Regions from separate parts of the Rhizobium zaerense genome, predicted to be linked through region 2. Evidence: predicted binding sites of a transcription regulator. Region 2 holds the regulator's gene; each other region holds the start of a gene.
What was found. Region 2 encodes PhoB, which activates phosphate uptake and scavenging genes when phosphate is short. Its sites were predicted from a motif close to TGTCATNNANCTGTCAT; they were not measured.
Positions count from the first base shown of each region.

Region 1: the regulator PhoB is predicted to act here: its motif matches at 2,154-2,170, upstream of ACS4RR_RS06395 (YdcH family protein).
Region 3: the regulator PhoB is predicted to act here: its motif matches at 2,333-2,349, upstream of phnF (phosphonate metabolism transcriptional regulator PhnF).

Region 1 is NZ_CM132690.1:1,341,782-1,345,988, forward strand. Features, by position in the region: gene ykgO (type B 50S ribosomal protein L36) at 1-93, opposite strand, end outside; gene ACS4RR_RS06385 (5-(carboxyamino)imidazole ribonucleotide synthase) at 258-1,334, opposite strand; gene purE (5-(carboxyamino)imidazole ribonucleotide mutase) at 1,331-1,825, opposite strand; gene ACS4RR_RS06395 (YdcH family protein) at 1,844-2,047, opposite strand; gene ACS4RR_RS06400 (YdcH family protein) at 2,275-2,448, shown strand; gene ACS4RR_RS06405 (ArsR/SmtB family transcription factor) at 2,655-2,915, opposite strand; gene ACS4RR_RS06410 (sulfite exporter TauE/SafE family protein) at 3,055-3,819, opposite strand; gene ACS4RR_RS06415 (thiamine phosphate synthase) at 3,927-4,207, shown strand, end outside.
Region 2 is NZ_CM132690.1:4,882,555-4,886,761, forward strand. Features, by position in the region: gene ACS4RR_RS24120 (aspartate aminotransferase family protein) at 1-53, opposite strand, end outside; gene ACS4RR_RS24125 (GcrA family cell cycle regulator) at 474-1,007, shown strand; gene phoB (phosphate regulon transcriptional regulator PhoB) at 1,503-2,186, opposite strand; gene phoU (phosphate signaling complex protein PhoU) at 2,334-3,047, opposite strand; gene pstB (phosphate ABC transporter ATP-binding protein PstB) at 3,092-3,907, opposite strand; gene pstA (phosphate ABC transporter permease PstA) at 3,923-4,207, opposite strand, start outside.
Region 3 is NZ_CM132690.1:326,627-330,833, forward strand. Features, by position in the region: gene dapB (4-hydroxy-tetrahydrodipicolinate reductase) at 1-763, shown strand, start outside; gene ACS4RR_RS01700 (2,3-bisphosphoglycerate-dependent phosphoglycerate mutase) at 785-1,420, shown strand; gene phnF (phosphonate metabolism transcriptional regulator PhnF) at 1,565-2,302, opposite strand; gene phnG (phosphonate C-P lyase system protein PhnG) at 2,420-2,896, shown strand; gene phnH (phosphonate C-P lyase system protein PhnH) at 2,896-3,504, shown strand; gene ACS4RR_RS01720 (carbon-phosphorus lyase complex subunit) at 3,509-4,207, shown strand, end outside.

The DNA of each region.
Region 1 (4,207 bases), 1.4 Mb from region 2:
CTTGTTGATGATGTAGATGCGGCCCTTACGGCGAACCAGACGGTTGTCACGGTGACGAGCCTTGAGCGACTTGAGCGAATTCTTGATCTTCATTTTTCTGATCCGCGATCTCTATGGGGGAATTCACATTCGCCCGTATCTTTAACAATCAAAAGCGCGCCATCGGGCGCGCTGTTTAGGTGGGGGAGCAGATACCCCGTCACCTTTTCCGTGTCAACCACATGAAGGTGTTTTTCCCAAGGCACGGGGGTGTTTTCTCAGGCCAAAACCGGCGATTTCGGCGTCAAGGTGGTGACATGGCCCATCTTGCGGCCGGGGCGCCACTCGGTCTTGCCATAGAGATGAACCAGCGTATCGGGGCGCCGCAGCCAGTCGGGAACGGCCAGGATATCATCGCCGATCAGGTTCTGCATGATGCAGTCGGAATGGCGTTCAGAACCGCCAAGCGGCAGGCCGGCGACGGCGCGGATATGCTGCTCGAACTGGCTGACGACGCAGGCCGCTTCCGTCCAGTGACCTGAGTTGTGGACACGCGGCGCCATCTCGTTGGCGATCAGGCCACCATCGGCAAGCACGAAGAATTCGATACCGATGACGCCGACATAGTTCAACGCGGCAAGGATCTTTTCGGCCGATTGGCGCGCGGCGTCCGCCGTCGATGCAGAGATCGCGGCTGGAACCGTCGAGGTGTGAAGGATACCGTCGCGGTGCACATTCTCGGCGGGATCGAAGCAGACGACCGTCCCGTCGGTGGCGCGCGCGGCGATGATCGAGACCTCGCGCTCGAAAGCGACGAAGCTTTCGAGGATGAGCGGTACGCCGCCGAGTGCGGCATAGGCGCCATCCGGGCTGTCGGCCGCCGAGCGAAAAACCTTCTGGCCCTTGCCGTCATAACCGAGGCGGCGGGTCTTCAGCACGCCCTGGCCGCCGAAATCCTCAAGTGCCGTCTCAAGATCGGCCTGGCTGTCGATCGTGTGGAAGCGGGCGGTTGATATGCCGCAGTCATTGAGAAAGCGCTTTTCGACGAGGCGGTCCTGGGCGGCTTCCAGCGCCTTCGGCGGCGGAAAGACGGAGACATTCGCCGAGAGCCTTTCGGCGGCTGCGACGGGCACGTTCTCGAATTCGTAAGTGACGACATCGCAAATATCAGCAAGTTCGGCCAGTGCCGCCGGATCGTCGTAGGCGGCGGTAATCTGCCGGTTGGCGAGCTGGGCGGCCGGGCAGTCCGCCTGCGGCTCGAGAATGACCGTACGAAAATTCAACCGGGCGGCGGCAATGGCCAGCATGCGGCCAAGCTGGCCGCCGCCGATAATGCCGATCGTTCTTGCCGTCATAGGTTGTCCATCGGGTATTCGGCGACGGCAGCACTCTGGCGCTCGCGCCATTCGTCGAGCCGGTCGGCGATTTCTTCGTCGGAAAGGGCAAGTACGGCAGCGGCGAGAAGCGCGGCGTTGACCGCGCCGGCCTTGCCGATGGCAAGCGTGCCCACGGGAATACCGGCCGGCATCTGCACGATGGAAAGAAGACTGTCCTGGCCGGACAGGGCTTTCGACTGGACCGGCACGCCGAAAACCGGCAGCGGTGTCATCGCGGCGGTCATGCCCGGCAAGTGGGCGGCGCCGCCGGCGCCGGCGATGATGACCTTGAAGCCCTCCGCGCGTGCGCCTTTGGCGAAATTGACCAGCCGGTCCACTGTGCGGTGCGCCGAAATAATGCGCGCGTCATAGGGAATTTCCAGCGCCTCCAGCGTGTCGGCGGCGTTTTTCATGGTCTCCCAGTCGGACTGGCTGCCCATGATGATGGCGACGGGTGGTCTGTCTGTCATCGATGCTGCTATTCCCTCTCAGGCGATAATGTCAGGGATGATCTGATCTTCCAGCTTGGAGAGCCTGTCCTTGATGACAAGTTTTTTCTTTTTCATTCGCTGGATTCGCAGAGCATCGCATCCGGTCTGGATCATGGCGTTGATCGCGGCATCGAAATCCTCGTGCTCCTGACGCAGGCGCGCCACTATGAGCCTGATTTCCGCCTGTTCCTGATCGGCCATATGCATTCCCCGTTACCGTCCCTGGACCTTGTCCGATCTGGCGATGATTTCCGCAAGCTCCTATCACCAAATACGGGTAACGGCTAGTTAGTCTTGATCATGAAATTGCCATCCAGTCTTCATCTTTTGGCCTTCGACAAGCCTTCAAAAATATGTCACAGTCCGGCCGTTGACACCTTGATCCCCGACGATGTTGGCCGGGGAGGGTAAGAGGAAGGAAGGGTCATATGACTGTTCAAGCTCATCTTGAGTCACTCCAGAAAAAGCATGTCGCTCTCGAGGAGGAGTTGCACGCGCTCAGAACATCTCCCTCTATTTCCGATACGGAACTTGCCGAATGCAAGCGCCGCAAGCTGCGCATCAAGGACGAGATTCAGCGTCTTAAATCATCCGTCCACTAATCTTCCCAAGGGTCGCCGGGCGATCATCTTGCGCAACAAGGTAAATCCATCCATTCCGCCAAGAATTAGCAAGAACCGGTGATTTGACACCATATTTGCGCCAGTCCGATGCATCCGGCATCGTGGCTGGCGCTTTTGGGTCCGCCACGTCTGGCATCGCATTCTTATGATGCACATCGTATCCCCAGATCTTATGGGAACCTGCATCAGGCCCAGAACTGATCCAGCCATAAATTGAGCTTGTCGAAGCCGCGGTTGTTGACCGTATAGATGCGTTTGGTGCCTTCCGAGGTCACGGAGACCAGATTGCTGTCGAGAAGCGCCTTCAGGTGCTGTGAAACAGCTGGACGGCTGATCGGCAGGCCTTCGGCGAGCTCGTTGACCGTCCGTGGCGCGCGACGCAATTCCTCCAGCAGAAACCGCCGGTTCGGATCGGCAATTGCAGAGAAAGGGTCCGTGTTCGACATGGCGGGAACGCTACGTCAAACCGGCCGCGCCAGCAAGGAAATTGTGCATTGCAGCGTGCCGCGCTTTAGGTCTTTGTTTTTACGCATGTCGTTAGCGTAAAACCGCCGCACAGTCTTGCGCGACATGCTTTAGCGGTTTCTACCAGCCAAGGCCCTCGCGCACGATCAGGAAGGCGGCGATCAGCGCCATCGCATACATGAAGGGATAGAAGATCTGTGGCTTCATGCGGCGCACGCACCAGGCGCCGGCAATGGTGGCGAGCGGGGCAAAGGGCAGAAGCGTCGCGGAGGTCGCAAGATTCTGGTTGTCGAGTTGGCCGAGCGCAAAATAGGGGATCAGCTTGATGGCGTTGAGGATCGCGAAGAAGCGCACGCTGGTGCCGGTATATTCGCGTGGCTGCAATTTGAGCGGCAGGGCATAGATCTGGAAGGGCGCACCGCCGGCATGAGCAACGAAGCTGCCGTAACCGGAAAATGTCCCCCAGAGGCTGGCGGCCACCGGTCGCTGGCCGCGCGGCGGGATCACCTTGCCGGCGCCCGGGCCGAAATTGTTCCAGAAATAGCGCAGGCAGAACAGGATGGTCACCGCGCCGATGACGATGCGCAACATGTTGCCCGGAACCAGCGCCGAGGTCGCCCAGCCCAGCGCAATGCCGAAGACGGCGCCCGGCAGCATGATCTTCAGCGTCGCCCAGTCGCCATGCTTGCGCCAGATGACGAGCGAGATCATGTCCATGAAGACCAGGATCGGCAGCAGGATGGCGGCCGCCTCAACCGGCGAGACGACGAGGGCAAGGAAGGGCAAGCCGATCAGCGACAAAGCGTCGCCCATGCCGCCTTTTGCGAGGCCTACCAGCAGAACGGCGGGCACGGCGGCGTAGTAGAATGACAAATCCTGCGGCATGCTTTCGACGTCCTCCTCTTGCAAGCCTCGTCTAACGGAACTACTCACACAAAACGAGTGCGGATCCCTCATTTCGAAGGGGAATTCGCAGGAAACGGAAAGACCTCATGACCGAACCGGAAAACCGCTGCCGCCTTGTGCTCATCGTACCTGATATCGCTGATGCCGATGAACAGGCAAAGGTCGTCGCCGACGCGCTGAAGGGCGGCGATGTCGCTTCGGTGATCGTGCCGCAATATGGGCTTGACGACGGCAGCTTCCAGAAACATGCCGAAAAGCTGGTGCCATTGATTCAGGATGCTGGAGCAGCCGCGCTGATTGCAGGCGACAGCCGTGTCGCAGGCCGCGCGAAAGCCGACGGCTTGCACATTTCCGGCAATGTAGCGGC
Region 2 (4,207 bases):
AACCGCAGCGGGGCACGAGAATAGGTGTCATAAAGCGGCGCGGCTTCAGCCATGGCGCGATCTCCATCAAAGTTGCCGGGCAATGACTCCGGCTAAGGAAACCAGGCCCGAAAAATCAAAAATGCCGCCTTGCGGCGGCGAGTGGCACTATTTCCTTTTCGCGCTGCAATGTCAACAAAACGGCGCCCTTAGCGTATGCAGCAAGAGTGTACAGCGGCATTTCCAGTCATCAACAGGCATTATTGCAGAAATGACACGCAGGGGCAGCAAGTTGGGGAAAACTACGAATTCGATTCATCCGGATTCATGCGACTCTTGTCACGGAGTCAGGCTCACACTAGGTTAAAGATCAATTACTAGACTGCATGCGGCGGAACTAGTCACCAAAATTGATCAAGCGTTTCTTGTTTCGGAGCTCCCGGGACAACGGTGAGGGATTCTGCCATCACCAACGCAGAAGGTGGAGACAGGGCATGAACTGGACAGACGAGCGGGTCGAGAAACTCAAGAAACTTTGGGCCGAAGGACTGAGCGCCAGCCAGATCGCTGCGCAGCTTGGCGGGGTCAGCAGAAACGCGGTCATCGGCAAAGTGCACCGGCTGTGCCTTCCCGGCCGTGCCAAGGCCGGCGGCACCAACACCGCGGCGCGAACGCCGAAGCGCAATACCTCGGCGCCGCGCGCGCCGAACTACGCCTCACGGGTCACCACCCGCACCGTTACCCGCCAGCAGGGCGCGACCATGCTGAAGGAAGAGATCGAGATCGAAACGATCGAGGAAATGGAATACGTGCCGAGAGGCAATGTGGTCGTGCCGATTTCGCGACGCCTCGGCCTGACGGAGCTGACCGAACGCACCTGCAAGTGGCCGGTCGGCGATCCGCTGAAGGACGACTTCCATTTCTGCGGCTGCGAATCCCCCGACAATTCGCCTTATTGCGGCTATCACCAGAAGCTTGCCTACCAGCCGGTCAACGAACGCCGCCGGGCGGCAGCCCGGGCCAGCTGAGCGGGTGATCATTGCTAGAATGACGAAACGGGCCAAGTGGCCCGTTTTTTTGTAATTGGATGGAAGCTGTCGGGCGTTCAGTTCGTTGAGAACGCCGACTTGCCCTTATCCGGCTGCCGCCACCAACCAGGGTCGCGCCATGGGTCTCGACCCTTCCTCCGGTTCTCAAAGGGGCGAAGGGACATGCCGCAACATCTCGATTCCCTCTTCTCCCCTCGGGGAGAAGGTGCCCGTAGGGCGGATGAGGGGGGCCGGGGAAGCCGGTCTTTCTTATAACACCATGAGGGCTTCGACCGCGTTGGCGTCGTTTCGACCGTGTTCGGGGCGCAGCCGTTCGGCATGTGGGATAGGTTATCACGGAAAGAGTGTGCCGTGTGGCCCCCTCATCCGCCTGCCGGCACCTTCTCCCCGAGGGGAGAAGAGATTGTGCCGCAACCTTCTCCGTCCCCACCAACCTTTCGCAGGGCACGTCCCCCTCACCCAGAACGAAAGCCCTCAGGCTTCCATCGAATAGCCGGCGCCGCGGACGGTGCGGATGACGTCTTGCATGTTGGAGAAATTCAGCGCCTTGCGCAGGCGGCCGACATGGACGTCGACGGTGCGCTCGTCGACATAGATATCGTGGCCCCAGACGCCATCCAACAGCTGCGAGCGGGAGAAGACCCGGCCCGGCGACGACATCAGGAATTCCAGCAGGCGGAATTCGGTGGGGCCGAGGCGGACTTCACGGGTCTTGCGATGGACGCGATGAGTTTCGCGGTCGAGCTCGATGTCACCGCATTTCAGCACCGTCGACAGCACCTCGGGACGGGCGCGGCGCAGCATCGCCTTGACGCGGGCAACGAGTTCGGGAGTCGAGAAGGGCTTGACGACATAATCGTCGGCGCCCGTCGACAATCCGCGGACACGCTCGCTCTCTTCGCCGCGCGCCGTCAGCATGATAATCGGCAGGCGCTCGGTTTCCGGCCGCATGCGCAGCCGCCGGCAAAGCTCGATGCCGGAGACCCCGGGCAGCATCCAATCGAGGATAAGAAGATCTGGCGTGCGCTCCTGAAGCCGCATTTCGGCTTCGTCGCCACGAAGGATGGTATCGACCTCGAAGCCTTCCGCTTCGAGATTGTAGCGAAGAAGCACGCTGAGGGCTTCCTCGTCTTCAACAACTGCAACTCTCGGGATCATGCGTATCGGTCTCCTCGCGCATGATCCTTAAACCGGGGGTGATTTAAGCAATGCATCCTGCGCAAACTCAGAAATTGGCTGCGACCTCTTTGCGCGCCCGGACGGGCGCGCACGCAATTGACTGGTCCGGGCGCCTGGCCCGGACGGTTATTCCGTGACCGCGCCGACGGTGTTGGCGCTGTCGTCCTTCGGACGGTCGCCTTCCGGCTGCGCGCCTGTCGTCATGTAAAAGATCGTTTCGGCGATGTTGGTGGCGTGGTCGCCGATGCGCTCGATGTTCTTGGCGCAGAAGAGAAGATGCGTGCAACTGGTGATGTTGCGCGGATCTTCCATCATGTAGGTCAGGAGCTCGCGGAACAGCGAGGTGTACATCGCGTCGATCTCGTTGTCGCGTTCGCGGATCGCATTCGCCTTGTCGGCGGAACGATTGGTGTAGACGTCGAGCACTTCCTTGAGCTGGACGAGCGCCAGCTCGGACAGATGCTCGAGGCCGCGGGCGAGCTTGCGGGGAACGCCGGTGCTTTGGACGGCGATGACGCGCTTGGCAGTGTTCTTGCCGAGGTCGCCGACGCGTTCGAGATCGGCGGCGATGCGGATCGAACCCATGATTTCGCGCAGGTCCGCAGCCATCGGCTGACGGCGGGCAATGGTGACGATCGCCTTGTCGCCGATTTCGCGTTCGGCGTGATCGAGGATCACGTCGTCGGAGATGACCTTCTGCGCCAGCGCGGTATCGCCATTGACGAGCGCCCGGACGGATTCGGCGACCATCTGCTCGGCCAGACCGCCCATTTCGGAAATCCGCCTGGACAGGAACTTCAGATCATCATCATAAGCAGAATAAATATGTGTCGATGCCATGGGGCTTTATCCTCGAATAACGGGAAGGCTTGGTGTCGCCAAAATCAGCCGAAACGACCCATGATGTAGTCCTGGGTGCGCGGGTCGTCGGGATTGGTGAACATCTTGTCGGTGTCGTTTTCCTCGACAAGATTGCCAAGGTGGAACATGGCGGTGCGCTGCGAGACACGCGCGGCCTGCTGCATGGAGTGGGTGACGATGACGATCGTGTAGTTCTCGCGCAACTCGTGGATCAGTTCCTCGACCTTGGCGGTGGCGATCGGGTCGAGCGCCGAGCAGGGCTCGTCCATGAGGATGACCTCAGGGCTGACGGCAACGGCACGGGCAATGCAGAGGCGCTGCTGCTGACCGCCGGACAGGCCGGTGCCGGATTCATGCACGCGGTCCTTGACTTCGTTCCAGAGACCGGCGCGCTGCAGGCTGGTCTCGACGATCTGGTCGAGGTCGGCCTTCGACTTGGCAAGGCCATGGATGCGCGGGCCGTAGGAGACGTTTTCGTAGATCGTCTTCGGGAACGGGTTCGGCTTCTGGAAGACCATGCCGACGCGGGCGCGAAGTTCGACGACGTCGATATCGGGATCATAGATATCGTCGGTATCAAGCGTGATCTTGCCGGTGACGCGGCAGCCGTCGATCGTGTCGTTCATGCGGTTGAGGCACCGCAGGAAGGTTGACTTGCCGCAGCCGGACGGGCCGATCAGGGCGGTTACGGTGTTTTCGCGGACGTTCAGGTTCACATCGAAAAGCGCGCGCTTCTCGCCATAGTAAACCGAGACTTCCTTTCCGATCATCTTATACGGGACGTTGCTCATCTTGCGATCCAGCGCCTTTTCAACTGCAGCTTCCGTCAACATGTTCATGATGTTTAACTCCGTTTACCAGCGGCGCTCGAAGCGACGACGCAAGAGGATGGCGCCCATGTTCATGACGATCAGGAACAGGAGCAGGACGATGATGGCACCCGAAGTACGCTCAACGAAGGCACGTTCGGCCTCGTTGGCCCACATATAGACCTGTACGGGCAGAGCCGTCGAGGGATCGAGCGGTGTCGTCGGCGCGTTGGCGACGAAGGCGACCATGCCAATCAGGAGCAGCGGCGCGGTTTCGCCGAGCGCGTGCGCCAGGCCGATGATCGTGCCGGTGAGGATGCCTGGCATGGC
Region 3 (4,207 bases), 380 kb from region 2:
GATCCGGCTCATCCATTCCATCGAAGGTGTCACGCTGCATGCCGCGGTCGAGCGTGCCGGCTCGCCCTTCGTCGGCAAGGATGCCGGCGAGATCGCCGGTCTCGGCCCGACAGGGGTCATCATCGGCGACGATCCGCTCAACGCTTTTCTCGACGCCGAAGGCGTGCTCGACTTTACCTCGCCTGCTGCAACAGTGGAATTCGCAGGCCTCGCCGCGCAGGCCCGCATCGTCCATGTCATCGGCACGACGGGCTGTTCGGACGACGACAATGCGAGGACCGCCGCCGCCGCCCGCCATGCCCGCATCGTCAAGTCGGGCAATATGAGCCTCGGGGTCAATCTGCTCAGCGTGCTCGCAGAGCAGGCAGCACGTGCGCTCGATCCTGATGATTGGGACATCGAGATCCTGGAAATGCACCACAAGCACAAGGTAGATGCGCCGTCCGGCACCGCCCTTCTTTTCGGCGAGGCTGCGGCAAAGGGGCGCGGCATCGATCTTGCCGCGAAATCGGTCCGGGTGCGCGACGGCCATACCGGCGCCCGCGAAGCGGGCACGATCGGCTTTGCGACGCTGCGCGGCGGCTCGGTCATCGGCGAGCATTCCGTGCTTTTCGCCGGCGAAGGTGAAATCGTCACCCTGTCGCACAGTGCGGCCGACCGCTCGATCTTTGCGCGCGGCGCCATCAAGGCGGCGCTCTGGGCGCGCGACAAGAAGCCGGGTCTCTATTCCATGCTCGACGTGCTCGGGCTTTCTTCCTCATAACGATACTACGGAGGCATATTCATGAGCGGTACCCTCGTCCTCGTTCGCCACGGCCAGAGTGACTGGAACCTGAAGAATCTCTTCACCGGCTGGAAGGATCCCGATCTGACCGAGCTCGGCATCCAGGAAGCCAATGCCGGCGGGGCGGCGCTCGCCGAATACGGCATCAAATTCGACGTCGCCTACACCTCCGTGCTGGTGCGCGCGCAGCACACGCTGAAGCTCATCCTCGACAAGGTCGGCCAGCCCGATCTCCTGACGATCCGCGACCAGGCGCTGAACGAGCGCGATTACGGCGATCTCTCCGGCCTCAACAAGGATGATGCGCGCGCCAAATGGGGCGAGGAACAGGTGCATATCTGGCGCCGCTCCTATGACGTGCCGCCGCCCGGCGGTGAAAGCCTGCGCGACACCGGCGCCCGCGTCTGGCCCTACTACCTCACCGAAATTCTGCCGCGCGTGCTCAGAGGCGAGAAGGTGCTGGTTGCCGCGCACGGCAATTCGCTGCGCTCGCTGGTGATGGTGCTCGACAAGCTCACCCGCGAAGGCGTGCTCGCCCTCAACCTCGCGACCGGCGTGCCGATGGTCTACAAGCTGAAGGCGGATTCCACCGTCGCTTCCAAGGAAGTGCTCGGCGACATGTCGGGCGCGCATTAATCTTGGCTGATCTTTCCCCGCTTCTTAGACCATTTCCGTTTTTCTACGAATCACGGAGATGCTCTATCTCTTTGTTTTCACGCAATTCCGGACGCAAAACCGCTACGCACTTTTGCTGGAATTGCTCTAGGCGGGGAAAGGCGCTCAATTCTCGATGGTGAACTGTACCCGGTCGGCCGCGAAGCGGCTGATCGAATATTGCACCGGCACACCCTCAAGATCGGTATTCATCGCCTTGGCGATCAGCAGGATCGCGCCGGGGGTGAGTTCGAGGTCGGCCATGTCGGCCGCACTCGCATGGGCGGCCGTCACTTCGGTCGTCGCCCGGACATAATCCGGCAGGCCGAGTTCAGCGAAAGCCTTGGTAATCGATTCTCCCGTCCGGTAGGCCTCACCGATACCGGCAAAGCGCTTGGCGGGAAACCAGCTCGTCGCCCTTGAAACCGGCCGCTTGTCCGCCTGACGCAATGTTTCCAGGCGGATCACCTCTTCTCCCGGCTTCAGGCCCAGCCAGCGGGCAATCTCGGCACTCGCTTCTTCCTTCGCCTCATCGAGCAGAAGGCCCCGCATTTCACGCGCCTGATCGCCAATGCCGGCGGTGAAGCGCGTGCGCCGCGTGATCGGGAAATTCAGCCGCTCCTTGCGCTCAATCAGCGTGCCGCGACCTTGTACTGCACGGACGATACCCTCCTGCGCCAATGCCGCCAGCGCGCTGCGCACCGTATGCCGGTTGACGCCGAATTGCAGCGCCAGCATGGTTTCCGGCGGCACCATTCCCGTTTCGTCATAGGCTCCCGTGCTGATCGCCTCCCGAATCCGATCGGCGATCTGGCGCCAGAGCGCCACGCCGGTTTGCCTTTGCACCTGCTTCAATCCCGCCATTCCGCCCCTGCTCGTCCATTTAACTCTAGATGTCACACGCTTGTCACGACATCGATTTAGAGCTAAGTATATCTTGTATGGTTGTCTATATCAATAGACATTTTAAGGGAAGCGGCGATGATATCAGCGGACAGGACAGACGCTGCGTCACAGACGGCATCCGGGCGCAAACGCGCCGCCGATCTGCTGGCGCGCGCGGAGCGCAGCGAACTCCAGGCGGTCTTCGATGCGCTGCCGGAAAAGCCTGTGGCCCATCCGGTGCGCGGACCGGAAACCGGGCTGGTGATGGTGCGCGGACGCATCGGCGGCGGCGGCGCTCCTTTCAACCTGGGAGAAGTGACTGTGACGCGAGCGACCGTCCGGCTTGGCTCCGGCTCGGTCGGCCATGCCCAGGCGCTCGGCACCGACCGCGAGAAGGCCAGGCTTGCCGCGATCTTCGACGCGCTCTGGCAGGAGGAGGCGACGAAGGACTTCGTCGAACAGGCCCTGCTTTTACCGATCACAGAGCGGATCGCCGATGCCGAACGCCGCAAGGCGGACGAGACGGCGGCAACCCGCGTCGATTTCTTCACCATGGTGCGGGGAGACAACTGATGGGCCTGAAGACAGAAGCTTTGACCGGCGGCTTTGCCGAGCCGGTCTTCCATGCCCAAAGCGTCTTCAAGATGCTGATGGACGGCATGGCCCGCCCCGGCACGATCCAGACCGCTCAGCCGGATGTCGCTCCGCCGGCACCGCTCGGCATCGCCGCCGGCACGATCGCGCTGACGCTTTGCGACCACGACACATCAGTCTGGCTTTCCCAGGGACTGGCGAGATCCGCCGTGCCGGAGTGGCTCGGCTTCCATACCGGCGCACCGTTGACCACCGAAAAAGCCGAGGCGCGCTTTGCCTTCACCGAGGCCGGCACCGCGCTTTCCTCCTTCGGCCTCTTTGCATCAGGCACGCAGGAATATCCCGACCGCTCGACGACCCTCATCATCGAACTCGCCAATCTCGAGGGTGGCCGCAGGCTGGCGCTGATGGGTCCCGGCATCCAGAGCATGACGGAGATCGCGCCGATCGGCCTGCCGGAGACCTTCCTGCGGCTCTGGACCGAGAACCGCGCGCTCTTTCCGCGCGGCGTCGACATCGTGCTGACCGCGGGCAAGCGTTTCCTCTGCCTGCCGCGCACCACCAAGATCACAGCAACGGAGATCTGAGCTCATGTATGTTGCCGTCAAGGGTGGCGAGACCGCCATCGCCAATGCCCACCGCCTGCTCGCCGACCGCCGCCGCGGCGACCGTTCGCTGCCGGCGATCGGCATCGAACAGATCGTGGCGCAGCTGGCGCTCGCCATCGACCGCGTCATGGCCGAGGCTTCGCTTTTCGACCGCACACTCGCAGCCCTCGCCATTCGCCAATCGCGCGGTGACCTGATCGAGGCGATCTTTCTGCTGCGCGCTTACCGCACGACGCTGCCACGTTTCGGCTATTCCAGGCCGCTCGACACGGCTGATATGACGATCGAACGCCGCATCTCGGCGACCTACAAGGATCTGCCGGGCGGCCAGCTTCTTGGGGCCACCTTCGACTATACCCATCGGCTGCTCGATCCCTCGCTGCTTTCGGACGAGGCGGTGGAGACGCCCGCTCAGCGCGCGGCCGAGACCGGCCGTGTCATGCGCGTCTCCGAGATCCTCGGCGAGGAAGGCCTGATCGAGGCCGACGGCGACATGCCGGAAGATCACGAGATCGGCGACCTGACCCGCGAACCGATGGAATTCCCGATGACCCGGGATCTCCGCCTGCAGGCGCTTGCCCGCGGCGACGAGGGCTTCCTGCTGGCGCTCGGTTATTCGACCCAGCGCGGCTATGGCCGCAACCACCCCTTCACCGGTGAAATCCGCATCGGCGACGTCGAG